Regions from separate parts of the Tardiphaga sp. GW822-FHT04G09 genome, predicted to be linked through region 1. Evidence: predicted binding sites of a transcription regulator. Region 1 holds the regulator's gene; each other region holds the start of a gene.
The links. Region 1 encodes PhoB, which activates phosphate uptake and scavenging genes when phosphate is short. Its sites were predicted from a motif close to TGTCATNNANCTGTCAT; they were not measured.
Positions count from the first base shown of each region.

Region 2: AC1RLZ_RS03590 (RNA degradosome polyphosphate kinase) is a predicted target of PhoB. The motif match lies at 3,240-3,256, and genes of this name have one in related genera.
Region 3: phnC (phosphonate ABC transporter ATP-binding protein) is a predicted target of PhoB. The motif match lies at 3,187-3,203, and genes of this name have one in related genera.
Region 4: AC1RLZ_RS02640 (STN domain-containing protein) is a predicted target of PhoB. The motif match lies at 2,153-2,169, and genes of this name have one in related genera.

Region 1 is NZ_JBXAMO010000014.1:114,836-119,101, forward strand. Features, by position in the region: gene AC1RLZ_RS21700 (aspartate aminotransferase family protein) at 1-844, opposite strand, end outside; gene AC1RLZ_RS21705 (GcrA family cell cycle regulator) at 1,291-1,800, shown strand; gene phoB (phosphate regulon transcriptional regulator PhoB) at 2,068-2,772, opposite strand; gene phoU (phosphate signaling complex protein PhoU) at 2,864-3,577, opposite strand; gene pstB (phosphate ABC transporter ATP-binding protein PstB) at 3,606-4,266, opposite strand, start outside.
Region 2 is NZ_JBXAMO010000001.1:745,020-749,285, reverse strand. Features, by position in the region: gene ppx (exopolyphosphatase) at 1-954, opposite strand, end outside; gene AC1RLZ_RS03590 (RNA degradosome polyphosphate kinase) at 967-3,168, opposite strand; gene AC1RLZ_RS03585 (P-loop NTPase family protein) at 3,322-3,999, opposite strand; gene AC1RLZ_RS03580 (CDP-alcohol phosphatidyltransferase family protein) at 4,046-4,266, opposite strand, start outside.
Region 3 is NZ_JBXAMO010000027.1:7,944-12,209, forward strand. Features, by position in the region: gene AC1RLZ_RS28220 (NAD(P)-dependent oxidoreductase) at 1-614, opposite strand, end outside; gene phnE (phosphonate ABC transporter, permease protein PhnE) at 627-1,424, opposite strand; gene phnD (phosphate/phosphite/phosphonate ABC transporter substrate-binding protein) at 1,434-2,303, opposite strand; gene phnC (phosphonate ABC transporter ATP-binding protein) at 2,315-3,085, opposite strand; gene AC1RLZ_RS28240 (hypothetical protein) at 3,426-3,932, opposite strand; one part of gene AC1RLZ_RS28245 (IS3 family transposase) at 4,089-4,266, shown strand, end outside.
Region 4 is NZ_JBXAMO010000001.1:540,951-545,216, forward strand. Features, by position in the region: gene gatB (Asp-tRNA(Asn)/Glu-tRNA(Gln) amidotransferase subunit GatB) at 1-301, shown strand, start outside; gene AC1RLZ_RS02635 (hypothetical protein) at 1,697-1,966, shown strand; gene AC1RLZ_RS02640 (STN domain-containing protein) at 2,231-2,908, shown strand; gene AC1RLZ_RS02645 (RNA polymerase sigma factor) at 2,929-3,450, shown strand; gene AC1RLZ_RS02650 (FecR family protein) at 3,480-4,266, shown strand, end outside.

The DNA.
Region 1 (4,266 bases):
TCGAACCATGGGAGCCGGGCGCCATGCCTTCGGCCGCTTCCGCCGTGACAAGGCACGCGCCGATCGGGAAACCGCCGCCGAGCGCTTTTGCGAGCGACATGACATCCGGCGTCACACCGATACGCTGATAGGCGAAGAGTTCGCCGGTACGGCCCATGCCGGTCTGCACTTCGTCGAAGATCAGCAGGATGCCGTTCTTGTCGCAGAGCTCGCGCAGCGCGCCGAAGAACGCGTTGCTCGGCGCACGCACGCCGCCCTCGCCCTGCAGCGGTTCGATAAGAATGCCGGCGGTGTTCGGACCGATCGCCTTCTTCACCGCTTCGATATCGCCAAGCGGCAACTGGTCGAAGCCGTCGAGCGGCGCACCATAGCCTTCGAGATATTTGGCGGCGCCGGTCGCAGCCAGCGTGCCGAGCGTCCGGCCATGAAACGCGCCTTCAAAGGTGATGATGCGGGTGCGCTCGGGATGGCCCTTGGAGAAATGATAGTGCCGGGTCACCTTGATCGCGCATTCCATCGCTTCCGCGCCCGAATTGGCGAAGAACACGAAGTCGGCAAAGCTCTGTTCGCACAGCCGGGCGGCGAGGCGCTCACCGTCCGGGCTCTTGAACAGGTTCGACATGTGCCAGAGCTTGGTGGCCTGCTCCTGCAGCGCGGCAACCATATGCGGATGGGCATGACCGAGGGCGTTGACAGCAACGCCGCTGGTAAAATCGAGATAGCGCTCGCCATCGGTTCCAATCAGCCAGGCGCCTTCACCGCGCTCGAAAGCGACATCCGCACGCGCGAAAACAGGCAGCAAGTGAGCCTGAGAGAGGGGCGAGGACGTTGCGTTGTTGGTCATAACCGATCCGATCGAAAAGACTGCGTCCGCGTCGATGACAACTGTGCGAAATCGAACAACGGACCCTAGAAACGAAACGTGCCGCCCTTCTCGGGCGGCACGTGGGCATTATTCTAGGTGTGCTGCGAGGACTGTCAACCGCGCACTGCGGCTTTCGAGTCACACGGAGTCGCAGAAAAAGCCGATTTCGCTGCTTTGTTTGCAGAAGCATGTGGACGCGGCATGCCCGACTCTTGCGCGTGAGTCACGGCATATTGTAGCTTTTGCCTCGTCGGATACGACATCTCGTGCGGCGGTAGATCCTTTTGACACATCCAGTGCGGCGTAAAAGCCGGACGCGAAATTCGCGCCCGGTGAGCGCTAAAGGATTCTGACCGCAGGGATTTTTGAAGTCTCAACTCGCAGCGCTGCCCGGTCAGGCTGGCGCTCACGAAGGGAAAATGGCGATGACGGTAATGACATGGACCGACGATCGCGTCGAACAGTTGAAGAAACTCTGGGAAGGCGGCCTCTCCGCCAGCCAGATCGCTGCGGAACTCGGTAACGTGACCCGCAACGCCGTCATCGGCAAGGTTCACCGCCTCGGCCTGTCCGGCCGCGCCAAGAGCCCCTCCTCGGCAGCTCCGCGGCAGCGCAAGGCGCGCCCGGCACAGCAGATGGTGCGCGTCGCCCGCCCGATGGCCCGCGGCAACACGGCATTGGCCCATAATTACGAAGTCGAGGCCGAGCCCGACCCGATCGCCTATGACAATATCGTGCCGATCAGCCAGCGCCTGTCACTGGTCGAACTCAACGAAGCCACGTGCCATTGGCCGATCGGCGATCCGTCGAGCCCCGAATTCTACTTCTGCGGCGGCAAGGCGCTGGCCGGCGCTCCCTATTGCGCACATCACTCGCGCATCGCCTATCAGCCGGCCAGCGACCGCCGTCGCGCGGTGCCGAAGCCGACGCGCTGAACTGGACGTATCAAGCCAAATGCCCGGCAGCGATGCCGGGCATTTTTCGTTTGGCACTTGCTTGCCTCGCCTAGCGAAGCCTCGCTTCGCCGGGCGGGGAGACGTCGGTCTCCGCATGCGAAGCATGAGGGCATCGGGTGAGAGCGACGCTCCACAGACGCGTAGGATGGGTAGAGCGTAGCGAAACCCATCGCTGTCCTGCGCATGGGACGATGGGTTTCGCGAAGACGCTCTACCCATCCTACGATTCCTGCGCGTGGCGGAAACCTACTCCGCCGCCTTGTCGAAGCGGTCATCCAGTGCGTAGCCGGCACCGCGCACGGTGCGGATCGGGTCCGGCTCACCGGCGGGATTGAGCAGCTTGCGCAGGCGGCCGATATGCACGTCGACGGTGCGCTCATCGATATAGATGTCACGGCCCCAGACGCTGTCGAGCAACTGCTCGCGGCTGAATACGCGGCCCGGATGTTCCAGGAAGAACTCCAGCAGGCGATATTCGGTCGGACCGAGATCGATCGGACGGCTGGACCGCACGACGCGGCGCTTGTCGCGGTCGAGTTCGATGTCGCCGAAAGCGAGCACAGTGGCGAGACGCTCCGGCGCGGCACGCCGCAGCAGACCCTTCACACGCGCCAGGAGCTCTGGCACCGAGAATGGCTTGACGATGTAGTCGTCGGCACCGGTGGCAAGACCGCGAACACGCTCGCTCTCTTCGCCACGCGCCGTCAGCATGATGATCGGCAGTGCCTTGGTTTCGGGCCGTGCGCGCAGGCGGCGGCACAGTTCGATGCCGGACAGACCCGGCAGCATCCAGTCGAGCACCACGAGATCCGGCACACGCTCCTTCAAGCGGGTGTCGGCATCGTCGCCGCGAGCTACGGTTTCTACGTCGTAGCCCTCGGCATCGAGGTTGTAGCGCAGGAGCGTCGTGAGTGCTTCCTCGTCTTCAACCACTAAAATGCGCGCGTTCATTGCCATATTGATCAATACCCTCAGTGACGTCCGACAAGCCCTAGATCATGATCCGAGCGGAAGACCGGCTTCCCCTTTTCCGCATCATGCTTCAGGCCGTCGGCGTATTCGCGAAGTTGGTCATGTCGCCCTTCGGACGTTTGTCGACCATCTGCTGACCCTCGATCATGTAGAACACGGTTTCCGCGATATTGGTGGCGTGGTCACCGATCCGCTCGATGTTCTTGGCGCAGAACATCAGGTGGATACAGAACGAGATGTTGCGCGGATCTTCCATCATGTAAGTGAGGAGTTCGCGGAACAGCGAGGTGCAGATGGCGTCGATTTCCTCGTCGCCCTTCCACACCGTCATGGCTGCCGGCAGATCGTGCGCGGCATAGGCGTCGAGCACCGACTTGACCTGGGTGGTCACGAGGTCGGTCATGTGCTCGAGACCGCGGATCAGCTTCAGCGGGTGGAAGTCGCTGTCGAGTGCATTGACGCGCTTGCCGATGTTCTTGGAGAGATCGCCGATCCGCTCCAGATCGGTGGCGACGCGCAGCGCGCCGACGATCTCGCGCAGGTCGACAGCCATGGGCTGGCGCTTGGCGATGGTCAGCACGGCACGTTCTTCGATCGTGCGCTGCAACTGGTCGATCTCGGCATCGGCGGCGACGACGCGGGCGCCGAGTGCGACGTCCCGGCGGATCAGCGCATCGACGGATTCGACGATCTGCCGTTCAGCGAGGCCGCCCATCTCGGCAACGAGACGGGTCAGATCCTGCAGATCGTCGTCGAATGCCTTGGTGGTGTGTTCAAAAGCCATCTCTAAATCCTCCCGCGAACATGTCGCGTCAGCCGAAGCGGCCGGTGATGTAATCCTGGGTACGGCGATCGGTCGGCGACGTGAAGATCTTGTTGGTCTGATCGAACTCGATCAGTTCGCCGAGATACATGAAGGCCGTGGTATCGGAGACGCGGGCGGCTTGCTGCATATTATGGGTCACGATCGCGATCGTGTACTGATCCTTCAACTCGTCGATCAGCTCCTCGATCTTCGCGGTCGAGATGGGATCGAGCGCCGAGCACGGCTCGTCGAACAGGATCACTTCCGGCCGAACCGCGATGGTGCGCGCGATGCACAGACGCTGCTGCTGACCACCCGACAGGCTGAGGCCCGACGCGTTGAGCTTGTCCTTGACTTCGTTCCAGAGCGCACCGCCACGAAGCGCCCTCTCGACGCGGATGTCCATCTCCGACTTGGAGATCTTTTCATAGAGGCGGATACCGAAGGCGATGTTTTCGTAAATCGTCATCGGGAACGGGGTCGGCTTCTGGAATACCATGCCGACGCGGGCACGCAGCAGGTTGAGATCCAGCTTCGGATCCAGAATGTTCTGGTTATCGAGCATGAGCTGACCTTCGGCGCGCTGGCCCGGATACAGATCATACATGCGGTTGAAAATGCGCAGCAGCGTGGACTTGCCGCAGCCCGACGGGCCGATGAAGGCGGTC
Region 2 (4,266 bases), on a different contig from region 1:
CTGCGCGGCGCCGACCAGACCGTCTTGCATACGCTGCGCTTGCGGCAGCATTTCGTACAGCAAGCCTTCACGGACGCCATAGGTCGAGAACACGATGGTTTTCGGCTTGGCAGTGCGAATGACATATTCAAGTACGAGCGCGGCGTAGACCAGCAGCGGCTGGCGCTGTTCTGCGATGGCTTCGATATTGGCGAGAATGTTGGCTGTTGCGAGCCGGCGCAAGCGGCGCACGAAATCGAGCGCCTCGTTGGCCGGGATCGAATAGCCATGCATCACACGAAGCGGGTAGCCGCTCTGGATGATGTGCAGCCGCGCCAATGCACGCCAGGTACCGCCGACCGCATAGAAATTGCGGCCCACACCCGCCTTGAGTTGCGCGACGTCAGCCAGCGCCAGCCTGACGATGCGTTCGGCCTTCTTCGGTGATTTCTGTGAGGCGTCCTGCAATGCGAGACTACCGAGCGGCAGCGTCACGCCCTGCCGAACCGCATTGCCTTTGACATCGATCAATTCGAGCGAACCGCCCCCGAGATCGCCGACAAGGCCGTCGGGTTTGTGCACACCCGAAATCACGCCCAGCGCCGAGAGCTTCGCTTCGCGCGGCCCCGATATGATCTGGATCTCGCAGCCACAGATTTTTTCCGCTGCTGCAATGAAAGCAGGTCCATTGCTCGCATCGCGCGCCGCAGCGGTTGCGATCGCATAGACGCGACCAACCTTCATGACCCTGCACAGCGCATGGAAGCGCCGAAGGGCCGTCAGCGCCTTGTCGACGGCATCCTTGGCCAGCAGCCCGGTGCTCTGCACTTCGCGACCGAGACCGCACAGCGCCTTTTCATTGAAAAGCGTGACAAGGCTTCGCGTCAGCGTCTCGTAGACAACGAGACGCACCGAGTTGGAGCCAATATCGATGACGGCGACGCTGGTCGCGCGTTGATTGACACGCGCTACCACGCTGCTGGTTCCTTACGAGGATTGGTGACGCTCCGAACGGCGGGTGAGCCGGCGCGGGGATGATTTCTCAAGCGACTTTCCACGGCCAGACAGACTCGGATTCGTCATGAAGTAATTGTGCACATTGAAGGGTTCCTCGCCCTTCGCTGCCTTCATACGCGTTGACGATCCATCCGGCAACAATTGCCAGCTCTGTTCCGTGTCCTTCAGATTGGCCACCATGATCTGCTCAAGCACCTGGGTATGCACCGTGGGGTTCTGTAGTGGACACAGAACCTCGACGCGGCGATCCAGATTGCGCGGCATCATGTCGGCCGACGAGATATATACCGCCGCCTTCGGGCTCGGCAGGCCATGGCCCATGCCGAAGCAGTAGATTCGACCGTGTTCGAGGAAGCGGCCGATGATGGACTTGACGCGAATGTTCTCGGACAGACCGGGCACACCGGGCCGCAAACAGCAAATACCCCGCACGACCAGTTCGACCGATACGCCGGCATTCGACGCCTCATAGAGCGCGTCGATGATTTCCGGATCGACCAGCGAATTCATCTTGAGCCAGATCGCACCGGGCTTGCCGTTTCGGGCAAACGCGGCCTCACCGCGGATGTGTTCGAGCATGCGTCCACGCAAGGTCAGCGGCGACACGGCCATCTTCTCGATGTCGCTCGGCTCGGCATAGCCGGTGATGTAGTTGAACACGCGCGCGGCATCGCGGCCGATGATCGGGTCGGACGTAAAATATGACAGATCGGTGTAGATACGCGCGGTGACCGGATGATAGTTGCCGGTGCCGGTGTGGACATAGGTCGTGAGCGAGCCGCCCTCGCGGCGCACCACAAGCGACAGTTTCGCGTGGGTCTTCAATTCGAGGAAACCGTAGACTACCTGGACACCGGCGCGTTCGAGATCGCGCGCCCAGCGGATATTGGCCTCTTCGTCGAACCGCGCACGCAGCTCGACCAGCGCCGTCACCGACTTGCCGGCTTCGGCGGCTTCGACCAGCGTGCGCACGATCGGCGAGTTGTTGGAGGTCCGATACAGCGTCTGCTTGATCGCAACGACGTCCGGATCGCGCGCGGCCTGCTGCAGGAACTGCACGACGACGTCGAAGGACTCATAGGGATGATGGACGATGAGATCCTTCTGGCGGATCGCCGCGAAGATATCACCGCCATGGTCGCGGACACGTTCCGGGTGGCGCGGCACATAGGGCACGAATTCCAGATCGGGCCGATCGAGGCGCGTGAGCTGCGAGACCTCGTTCATGGCGAGGATGCCATCGACCAGCAGGATTTCGTCGTCAGACGTCGCCAGCGCGCGCTGCACGAAGGCACGCAGTTCGGCCGGCATGCTGGCTTCGATTTCGAGCCGGATCACCGATCCCCTGCGCCGACGCTTGAGCGCCGTCTCGAACAGCCGGACCAGATCCTCGGCCTCTTCTTCGACTTCAAGTTCGCTGTCACGGATGATGCGGAAGGCACCCTGCCCCTGCACGGTGTAACCCGGAAACAGCCGCGCGATGAACAGGCCTGTCGCCTGCTCCAGCGTGATCAGGCGAACCGCGCCATCCTTGCCGGGGGTCGGCAGGCGGATGAACCGATCGATCTTGCCGGGCATGCGGATCAGCGCGTTCATCGTCTTGCCGTCGGACACCCGCGACAGATGCAGCGCGATGGTGAAGCCGAGGCTGGGGATGAACGGGAACGGATGCGCCGGGTCGATCGCCAACGGCGTCAGCAGCGGGAAAATATTGTGGAGGAAATGATCCTCGATCCAGGTCCGGTCGGCCTTGCTGACCTCCTTGCCGTCGAGCAGCACGATGCCGACATCGGCCAGCATGCCGCGCTGGTCGCGCCAGATCGCCTGCTGGTCGCTACCGAGCTTGGAGACCGCGCTGTTGATCAGCACCAGTTGCTCGGCCGGGGTCAGGCCGTCCGGGCTGCGCTCACTGATTCCCTCGCGGACCTGCGCCTTGATGCCGGCGACACGGACCATGAAGAATTCATCAAGGTTGTTTGCGGAAATGGACAGGAAGCGGACGCGCTCCAGCGCCGGATGGCCCGGATTAACGGACTCCTCAAGGACGCGACGATTGAAGTGCAGCCAGGACAGCTCGCGATTGATGAAGCGCTCGGGACCTGATGCGACCACGTCTGCCGGTTTCGCTTCGCCCTTTTTCTCTTCAATAACAATCTCTTCTGCAGAGTCCATGAGACAGCAATCCATCCAGTTCAAGCAGCGCTATAGTGCCGGCAAATCACAGCGGACATTGCGTCAATCGCGTGACACTTCAATGACATTGAGGAACCAGCCCGCTTCGCCGTCAAGCATGGTTTGACGCGCTTCGTGAGTTCAAAGGCTAAGTCAGGCGTCGCGAAGCAGTTCCGCGGCCAATGCGCGCGTTACCGGGCGGCCGAGCCGAAGCGCCTCGCTATCCAGCAACTCCACGGTATTGCGGACGGCGGCGAATGTGCGCTCGATGCGGCTGGCGACATAGCTGACCACCCCCTCATCGATGCTGAGCTGGCGGTCGGCGCAGAATTTCACGATTAGCGCCCGAAACAGCCCGTCATCCGGCGGCATCAGATTGACCACCGGGATTGCCCGAAGCCGCGACCGCAGATCGCGCAATTCGACCTCCATCGCGGCGGGGGCGACCCGAGCCGTGATCAGCACATAGGCGTTGTCCTGACGTGCCAGATTCAGCAGATGGAACATCGCCCGCTCATCGAAAGTGCCGGCGTTGAGATCCTCCACCACCAGCGCGTTGGTCACCAGCTCGGCCGGAACCGTCGCGGCGGTCAGACTGTGCGCCATGGTGGAGCGCGCCCCGGCCTCCTCGGCCCAGATCGCCGCCAGATGGCTCTTGCCGGAGCCCTCGGGGCCCACCAGCAGCATCACCCGGTTCGGCCAATCGGGCCAGCAGTCGACCAACCCCAGCGCCTCGGCATTGGCCGGGCCCTCAAGGAAATTGTCGCGGGACAGACTCTCCGCATGGGGCAGCGCGAACGCCAATTGACGGGGTTGGACGCGGGCGACCACGCAAATACTCCTGCCGGCGGCGCCGGCGAATGTCACGAAATACTGGTTACTGGGGCTCTTGGCCGGGTTCGATGGTGCTCATGTGCCGCATCCACTCGACGAGATAAAAGGACACAGAGAGCAACGTCAAGACGGTCACAAAACCCATTAAAATCAAATCGTAAGGCGAGGATTTGAAACCAAATCCGAGGGCGGCAAGGACCAGGGCTGCGAAGGCCACCTGCGCCACCGTATTGAGCTTCGATACCATCAGCGGCTTCATCGGGA
Region 3 (4,266 bases), on a different contig from region 1:
AAATCGGATTCCTCCAGTAGCTGATCCCGACTGGCCATCGCGACATGACCGTCCAGCGATCCCGACGGCCGTGCGACGGCCGCATCCCACGCCAGGACGCGACATTGAAATCCGGCCAGGCGTTCGGCAATCGCGCGGCCCACGCATCCGAAACCGAAAATGCCGACCGTCGAACCGGCGAGGCCCGCGCCGTAGAAGGTGGGCCGCCATCCCGAAAAACCTGACGAACGGATCTGGCTGTCGGCCGCAGCGATACTGCGGCCGAGTGAAAGCATCAGGCCGACCGCAAGCTCCGCCGTCGGCACCGTCAGCAGATCAGGTACGATCGACGCCCACACGCCCGCGTCCGTACAGGCATCGACATCGATGTTATCGAACCCCTTCAACGCGGCGCCAACGATTTTCAGATCGGGACAAGCCTCGATGAAGCGACGGTCGATCAGGTCCGTCATGAAGGTGAGCACGCCGAACGCATCGCGGCACCGCTCCGTCACCTCGGCCTGCGACCACGGATCTTCCGCTTCATTCTGTACAACGTGGGCATATCGATCCAGAAGCTGGCGGGTTTCCGGGAATATCCGGTTTGTCACGACGATCTTGGGCTTCTCAGGCACGTTATTGGATCCTTACTTCAAGGCCTTGCGGAGCGTCGCTCCGATGGCGTCGACGATGATTACACAGGCCAGGATCGAGAGCAGGATGGCGGACACCTGATCGTAGGCGATCAGCCGCAACGCACCCATCAGTTCGAAACCGATGCCGCCTGCCCCGACGATTCCGAGCACCGTGGACGCCCTGAAGTGATACTCCCAGCGATAGATGGCGATGTCAGCGAGTTGCGGCAGCACTTGCGGCAGGACCGCGTGGGTGATGACCTGGAACGACGTGGCCCCGGAAGCCCGCGCCGCTTCTATCGGTTTCGGGTCGACATGCTCGATCGCCTCGGCGAAGAACTTGCCGACCATGCCTATCGAATGGAAACCAAGCGCCAGGACGCCGGGCAAGGCGCCAAAGCCCACCGCCGCCACGAACAGCACGCCCAGAATGAGTTCGGGCACCGAGCGCAGAGCGGCGAGAAGGGTTCTGGTGACGTGGTAGACCAGTGGATGAGGACTGGTATTGCGGGCCGCGCAAACCGCCAGCGGCAATGAGAGCACAAACGCAAATGCCGTACCGGCGATCGACATCGCCAGCGTATCGGCCAGCGGCTTCAGCCAACGCTGCCACCGGGAGAAATCCGGCGGATACATTTCGGACGCCAACTGCGCGATGGCCGGGCCGCCTTCGATAAAGCGGCGTGCATCGAAGAAGCCGGTCGCCGCGAACGCCGCGATACTCGCGGCGACCACGAGCGACAGCAGACCTGCCTGGCGCAGGTTGGCGCGTCGCTCACTCGCCAGAACGGTGGTGTAGGCGGCTGGCATCGTCACGCGCTATTTCACCTTGGCAAGGTCGAGCTCCAGGATCTTCGCCATGTCGCGAAGCACGTCATAGGCCTTGTCGTCGGTCGGCGCGAAGCCTTCGACGCGGAACGACTTCAGGATGCCCGGATCCTTGATGTCGAGAAACGCGGCCCGAATGGCGGTCTTCAGCGCAGGATCAAGATCGCCCTGCAGCGTCAGCGGATAGTTCGGGATCGGATCCGACAGGCCGATCTGAACGATCTTGGCGGGATCGATCGTCTTGCGCTCGACCAGGGTCCGGTAGATCTGCTCCGACAACGCGCCGGCGGGCACCTGCCCCGCCTGGACGGCGCGGGCCACCGCATCATGCGTGCCGAGATGGACCGCCTTGTAGTCCTTGTCTCCGATCAGTCCGCTCTTCGCCAGATGGGCGCGGGGCGCCAGATGGCTCGATGTCGAGGCCGCGTCACCGAAGCCGAATGGCTTGCCCTTGACGTCGGCGATCGACTTAACCGGTCCTTCGGCGTTGGCGATCAGGATCGAGTTGTAAAACGGCTTGCCCTTCTCCACGCCGACCGCGAAGGGCTCGATGTTCGGGGCTTTGGATTTGGCGAGCACGTAGGAGAACGGACCGAAATAGGCGACCTCGATCCGACCGAAGCGCATCGCTTCGATCATCGACGAATAGTCTGTGGTGACGATGACTTCGACCTTCTTGCCGAGCGTCTTTTCGAGGTACTCCTTGAGAGGCTGGGCATTCTGGATGATGGTCGCGGCATTCTCGTCGGGCAGCAGCGCCACGCGCAGCGTCTCGGGATTTTTGGCAAGCGAGGTGTCGGGCAGCAGTATGGCTGCGATCGCGGCCGAGAGCATTCCGGTCAGAACTGTTCTGCGTAGCATCGGTTATTCCTTCAAGCTGCTTCGGTGATTTTCGGTTGTGTGGCGGCCCCGGTGGTGCCGTAAATCCTGTCGAGATCTGCGGGCAGGAGCGTTGCGGACTTGCCGTCGAACACGATCCGCCCGGCCGACACGCCGACGATCCGGTCGGCGTAACGGCGGGCGAGTTCGACCTGGTGGAGACTGACGATCACGGTCAGGCCATGTTGCCTCGCGATGCCGCGCAACAGGCCCATCACCTGATCGGCGCTTGCGGGATCGAGAGAAGCCACCGGTTCGTCCGCAAGAATGATGCGCGGCTGCTGCGCCATCGCACGTGCGATCCCGACGCGCTGTTGCTGGCCGCCGGACAGCTGATCTGCGCGGTGCAGCGCCCGGTCCAGCAGCCCGACCTGCTCGAGACATTGCAGGGCAATCGATTTGTCCTGCGCGGGCATGCCGACCAGCGTGCGCAGCGAACTGTGATACGAAAGTCGGCCGGTAAGAACATTTTGCAAAGCTGTCAGGCGGCCGATCAGATGGTGCTGCTGAAATACCATCCCCGTTGCCTGGCGATGTCTACGAAGAGTTTTATTACTGCCAAAGATCGAATTCCCGCCTCCATCCCGGATGGCGCCCTCGCTCGGATGCACCAGACCATTCAAACATCTCAATAGGGTCGACTTCCCGGCACCTGATGGCCCGAGCAGGACGGTGAAGTCGTTCGCAACGAATTCGGTCTTGACACTCTGCAGCGCTGTCACGCGGTTGGCGTAGCGAACCGTAACATTGTCGAGACTGAGCATGGACTGTTCCCGTGCGCCGGCTTAATTGAGCGTCGGGCGCGTGATCGAAAAATCCGAACAATCGCGCCTTGTGATCGCTTAAGCCGAACTAGCAGCCAGAGATGACAGGCGGATGACTTTGCATTCGGGCACAGAACGTGGTGGTTGTTCAAAGCGGGACGTGGCTTATCAGCCGGAGAACTTGGAATGCATCAGCTAAGCTTCACCGGCTAGCCTTCACGGGTCCCATTGCAACGCGCGGGTTGGCTCAGTTGCCATGACGATCGTAGCTCCCTGTCAAACCAGAGAGCGGCGGTTTCGCCATGACGACCTAGGGGCACACGCAACGAAAGTCAGTTAGTTACGGCGAACCGAGCTCGTCTTCGATTTCCCGTGCGGTCTGCCGCGCACCGCGCATAACCCCGATGAGCGTGGCCGAGGCAAAACCGGTCCACTCCCCGTAGCCGACGAGCCACAGGCGCGGCTCGGAGACCGATCGCGTCCCATTCACTGCCACCTTGCCGTCGCTTCCGACGACGTTCAGGGGATGGAGGTGCCCGAGCGCCGGCGCAAAGCCCGTGCACCAGATCACGGCATCGACGTGGCTTTCAGTACCGTCGCTCCAGACCACGCCCGACGAGGTGAAGCGGACGAACGGCCTTACCGAGGTCAGGACGCCCCTTGCCCTGGCCTCCTTCACGGCCGCGATCATGACGATATCGCCAAGGCCGCCGGCCGGAGCTGCCGCCGGCCCGTTGCTTTGAGATGCCTCCCATTTGGCGGTCGCCCGCTCGAAGAGAACCCGTCCATCCACGTCGTCCGCAAGGAAGGTAGGCTCTCGGAGTGTGACCCAGATCGTCTTGGCCACCTGCGAGACCTCGGCGAGGATCTGGGCTCCGCTGTTGCCGCCGCCGACGACCAGGACGCTTTGACCGGCGAATGTTCGCCGTCAGCACCCTTGAGACCAATTGAGGGACTTCACGAAGGGAGGATTTCTGGTTCATCGTAGCCGTAAGGAGCGAAGATGAAGCAGAAATCCGTACCGGGCAAAGCGCCCGCAGAACAAGTGCTGAAGGACATCCGGCGCCAGACGCGTCGGCAATACTCGGCCGAAGAGAAGATCCGCATCGTGCTGGAAGGGCTGCGCGGTGAGGAGAACATCTCCGAGCTGTGCCGCCGGGAAGGCATCGCCGCCTCGATGT
Region 4 (4,266 bases), on a different contig from region 1:
TCTGATCGGGGAGGGAGTGATCTCCGGCAAGATCGCCAAGGACCTGTTCGAGATCGTCTGGCTTGAGGGCGGTGACCCGCGCGCGCTGGTCGAAGAGCGCGGCATGAAGCAGGTGACGGACACCGGCGCCATCGAGAAGGTGGTCGACGACATCATCGCAGCCAATCCCGACAAGGTCGCGCAGGCGCAGGCCAAGCCGGCACTGATGGGCTGGTTCGTCGGTCAGGTGATGAAGTCGTCGGGCGGCAAGGCCAATCCGCAGGTCGTCAACGACCTCCTCAAGAGCAAGCTCGGCATCTGACGATTGCCTTTCGATGACGACCGCGGCGCCGCCTCGAGCGGCGCCGTTTTCGTTTTGGCGGAGCTCGTTGACGCGTCGTCATGAACGCGATGCACGGCGTGCGGAGACGGAATCAGATCCCGAATCGGCGCACTGTCAGCCGACAAAAAGTGCGGTTGTGGCCAGCACCGATAAGTCGCGAACGCGTTTTCTGAAAAAATATTTTCATTGCCAAAAATCCCGACTCAGAGTCCCCGGCGCCGGTTTTTGGCGCCCGACTCACGTTCGGGGACGGCAGAAGTTTGTGTAGTTGTTTGATAGTACGAATTGCGGGCGCTCGGAAAAAATAAGTACTTTCTGCAATCTTGACATTTGTGGACGCAGCGTTTCCGGGCATTTCTCGCATCGCCGCGCGAGCCGGATTTCAAGTTGTGACTGGGCCCGTGGGGGAAGTGGCGCGTTGCGCCCATCAACACTTCCTTAAGCGAGAGACTGTTCTTTTGAAATCGTTGGTGTATTCGGGATGAAGTGCATCTCGATTCCCGAGTGCACGCAGCGATCAAGTCATCTCTTTATTGGAGGGCAACATGGCCAAGAAAGCTACGAAGAAGGCAGTCAAGAAGACCGTCAAGAAGGCAGCAAAGAGCGCTGTGAAGAAGACCGCGAAGAAGACCAAGAAGGTCGCCAAGAAGAAGTAACTTCTTCTGCCACGATCGACGCCGGTGGCAACGCCGGCGACGTCGCAGGGGCCTCGACGGCAATTTGCTTCTCGAAGCGGATATTCATCGCAGCTCTGGTCGACGAAAGAGGGTGTCGGCGAGACATCAGGTCAAACGGCTGGACCGTCACTCCGGGGCAGGGCTTGCTCTTCCCGCGAACCGGTCCGGCAAGAAAGCCGGTCATTCAGTGATTGGCGTTCTTTATTCGGTGCGGATCATTGGTCCGCAGTTTCATCGGTGGCTTCGGCCACATGAGATATGATCCTGACGTGTTGCCGACGCCCTCGTTTTTGCCGGTGCGGTTCATTCCCGGCGCCTCGAATTTCCCAATCCCGAATATCTTTGTTTCCTCGCTTGGACGCCTCCTGCGTTGGCATCGCCGCGCTCGCTGACCAGGCGTTTAACGTCCGCGGTCGCTCACGCTGCCGCGATGGTTACGGTATCCCAAAGCGGCAAGGTAAACCGAATTCGGCGAAAACGCAGAAAACCCGCATAAATGCTGGGTTTTCGGCGGTGCGCGAGCCAGTTTTGGCGCCGGCTCTTCAGATTTCGTTCATCGCGATGCTTAAACTGCTCTTCAAATTTGATCGGTCATATTGATCCCAACAAGCCGGCAAACGGTGGTTGGGATTGCATCAAATAATGGACAGGGGCCGCGCTCGGAGCAGGGCGGCAAAACCAAAAAAAGGAATGACCGATGTTTCAGGGACAGATTGATTTCGAAGCTGCGACGCCGATCGCAGAAACCGCCATCCAGGACGTGCTGTTCGAACGCGGCCTGTACTGGGCATCGGGCCGCTCGGGGATCGTTGACCTCGTCGCAGCGCACAAGTGGTTCAACCTCGCGGCCCTCAAGGGGCGGGTCGATGCGATCCCGATGCGCCGCGAAGTCGCCGAGATGATGTCGGATACCGAGATCGCCGCCGCGCAGCGCGATGCCCGCGCCTGGTTGTCGACGATCCACTAATTCGACGGCGTGCCCGTCCTGACGATCGCCGTAGAGGCGATCGACGTCCCGGCTGCCATGCGACTCGCTCAGGCTTGGGAGCGAGCCGTCATGGAGAGCGCAGCGATATCGGATACCGCGATCCGCCGAAATTCGTGTGCACCTGCACCGTCAAATCTGCAGACGCTACTTCCTGACCACGCCCACCGACATCTCACTGTCATGCTTGTCACATAGGTACGTGTCTCGGCGTTAGTGTACCCCCAGAAGCAAAGCGAGAATCTGATGCCCGCGCCATATTTTGCGCATTGGGGCGTTGTGTTCCGCTTTACGATAGGGGGAGCGTTGTTGCTTTCTTCAGCTGATGCGCAGGCCAGCGAAGCCCGACGCTTCGACATTGCAGCGCAGCCGCTCGCCAGCGCCTTGGTCGAATTTGCCGACAAAACGGGTATGGCTGCGTTGGTCGATGCCGAGCTTGCCAGCGGAAAGCGATCAACTTCTGTCACGGGGCGCCTGATTCCGCAGGATGCTCTGCGTATTCTTCTCGCAGGGACGGGACTTTCGTTTCGTCGTGCCGGGGATACTGCCTTCACGGTCGGTCCGAATGCGGCGGATTCGGTCATGGGCGATGGTCATGCCGGAAAGCATCGTCGTGTGGAGTTTGAGACCTATTTCTCGCTTATGCAGAGCGTGATCGAACACGCGCTTTGCGACAATGCAGATATTCGGCCGGGTCCTTACCGGTCGGTCGTACAGGTGTGGATCGGTGAGGCCGGAGCGGTCGATGCGGTTCATACGGTCGGTTCGAGCGGCGACGAGACCCGCGATGCGCGCATAACGGACACGATCAAGGGCGCAAGAGTTGCGCGGCCTCCGGCGGATATGCCGCAGCCGGTCACCGTCGTTCTGCACCGGCGCAACACCGATGCGATATGCGTAGCCCGATCCGCGGTCCCACGATGACCGAGACGGCGACTATCCGGATGCGGACCATTTTCGAGGCCAAGTATCAGCGGTTTCGCGAACGGCTGCGGCGTCGGCTGGGCTCCGATGCCCTTGCCGTCGAAGTGCTGCACGAGACCTGGCTGCGGCTGGAGCGGATCGGCGAGATCAGTACGATTCACAAGCCGGAGTCATATCTGTTTCGGATGGCACTGAACGAGGCTGCGGATCTGCGGCAAGCCGACAGCCGCAAGCTCTCACCGTCCGAGATCGAGGTCGTGCGCCATATGATGGACGAGACGCTCGATCCCGAACGCATTGCCGACGCACGGCGCGAGCTCGAGGAGCTTGCCGCTGCGCTGAACGAGCTGACACCCCGTCGCAAAGCGATCTTCCTGCTCGCGCGGGTCCATGAAATGAAACATGCTGACATCGCGGCGGAATTCGGTATTTCTCCGCGGATGGTCGAAAAGGAGCTTGTGCAGGCCTTGCAGCACTGCTCGCAACGCCTGGGAAGAAAAGTCATTCGCCGGTTCGGTCCCGGCCTGCCAAAAGAGTCATAGGGGCAGGCATGGGCAAGGACATCACTCCAATGACAGATGTGAGCGGACATCAGGCGCTTGAGCGCGAGGCCCAGGAGTGGCTCGTGCGCCTGACGTCCGGGGAGGCCACCGCCGGAGATCTCCGCGCTTTGAAGCAATGGTGTGCCCGCAGTCCGGTTCATGCGCGGGCGTTCGCCGAGGCCAATCTGCTGTGGGACAGCCTGGGAACGGCGGCGCGTCTTCCCGCCGCGTCGCGGTCGCCCGGACAGATGCCGTCACGCCATGCGGGACATTCACGGCGCTGGTTCCTGGGGGGAGCGATCGCAGCCTCGGTTGCGGGGGCCGGCTATGTGATCGCGCATCCGCCGCTGGAGCTATGGCCGTCACCCCAGGAGCTGGCCGCCGATTATCGCACGCGCACCGCAGAGCGCCGTGAGATCGCGATGGGCGACGGAGTGACGATCGAACTCAATACCCGCAGCAGTCTGAATGTCGTTCAGAAGCCGAACGAGCGGCAGATCGAGCTGGTATTGGGCGAGGCGACGATTTCCGTCCCGCACCAGCTGCCGACGATGTTGACGGTCCTGGCCGGCGGCGGAGCGGTTCATGCCTCCGATGCGCAATTCAATATACGCTGCGATGCCGGCCGCTCGGTGGTGACCTGTCATCGCGGCATGGTTGCCGTCGATTATGCCGGGACGTCCACAAGTCTTCGCGCAGGCCAGCAGGCTTCCTATGCCGACGGGACGGTGGGCGCGCCGGTTGTTGTCGATCCTGCCGTGGTGACGTCATGGCGCGTCGGTCAACTGGTGTTCCGGCAGACGCCGCTCGTCGAAG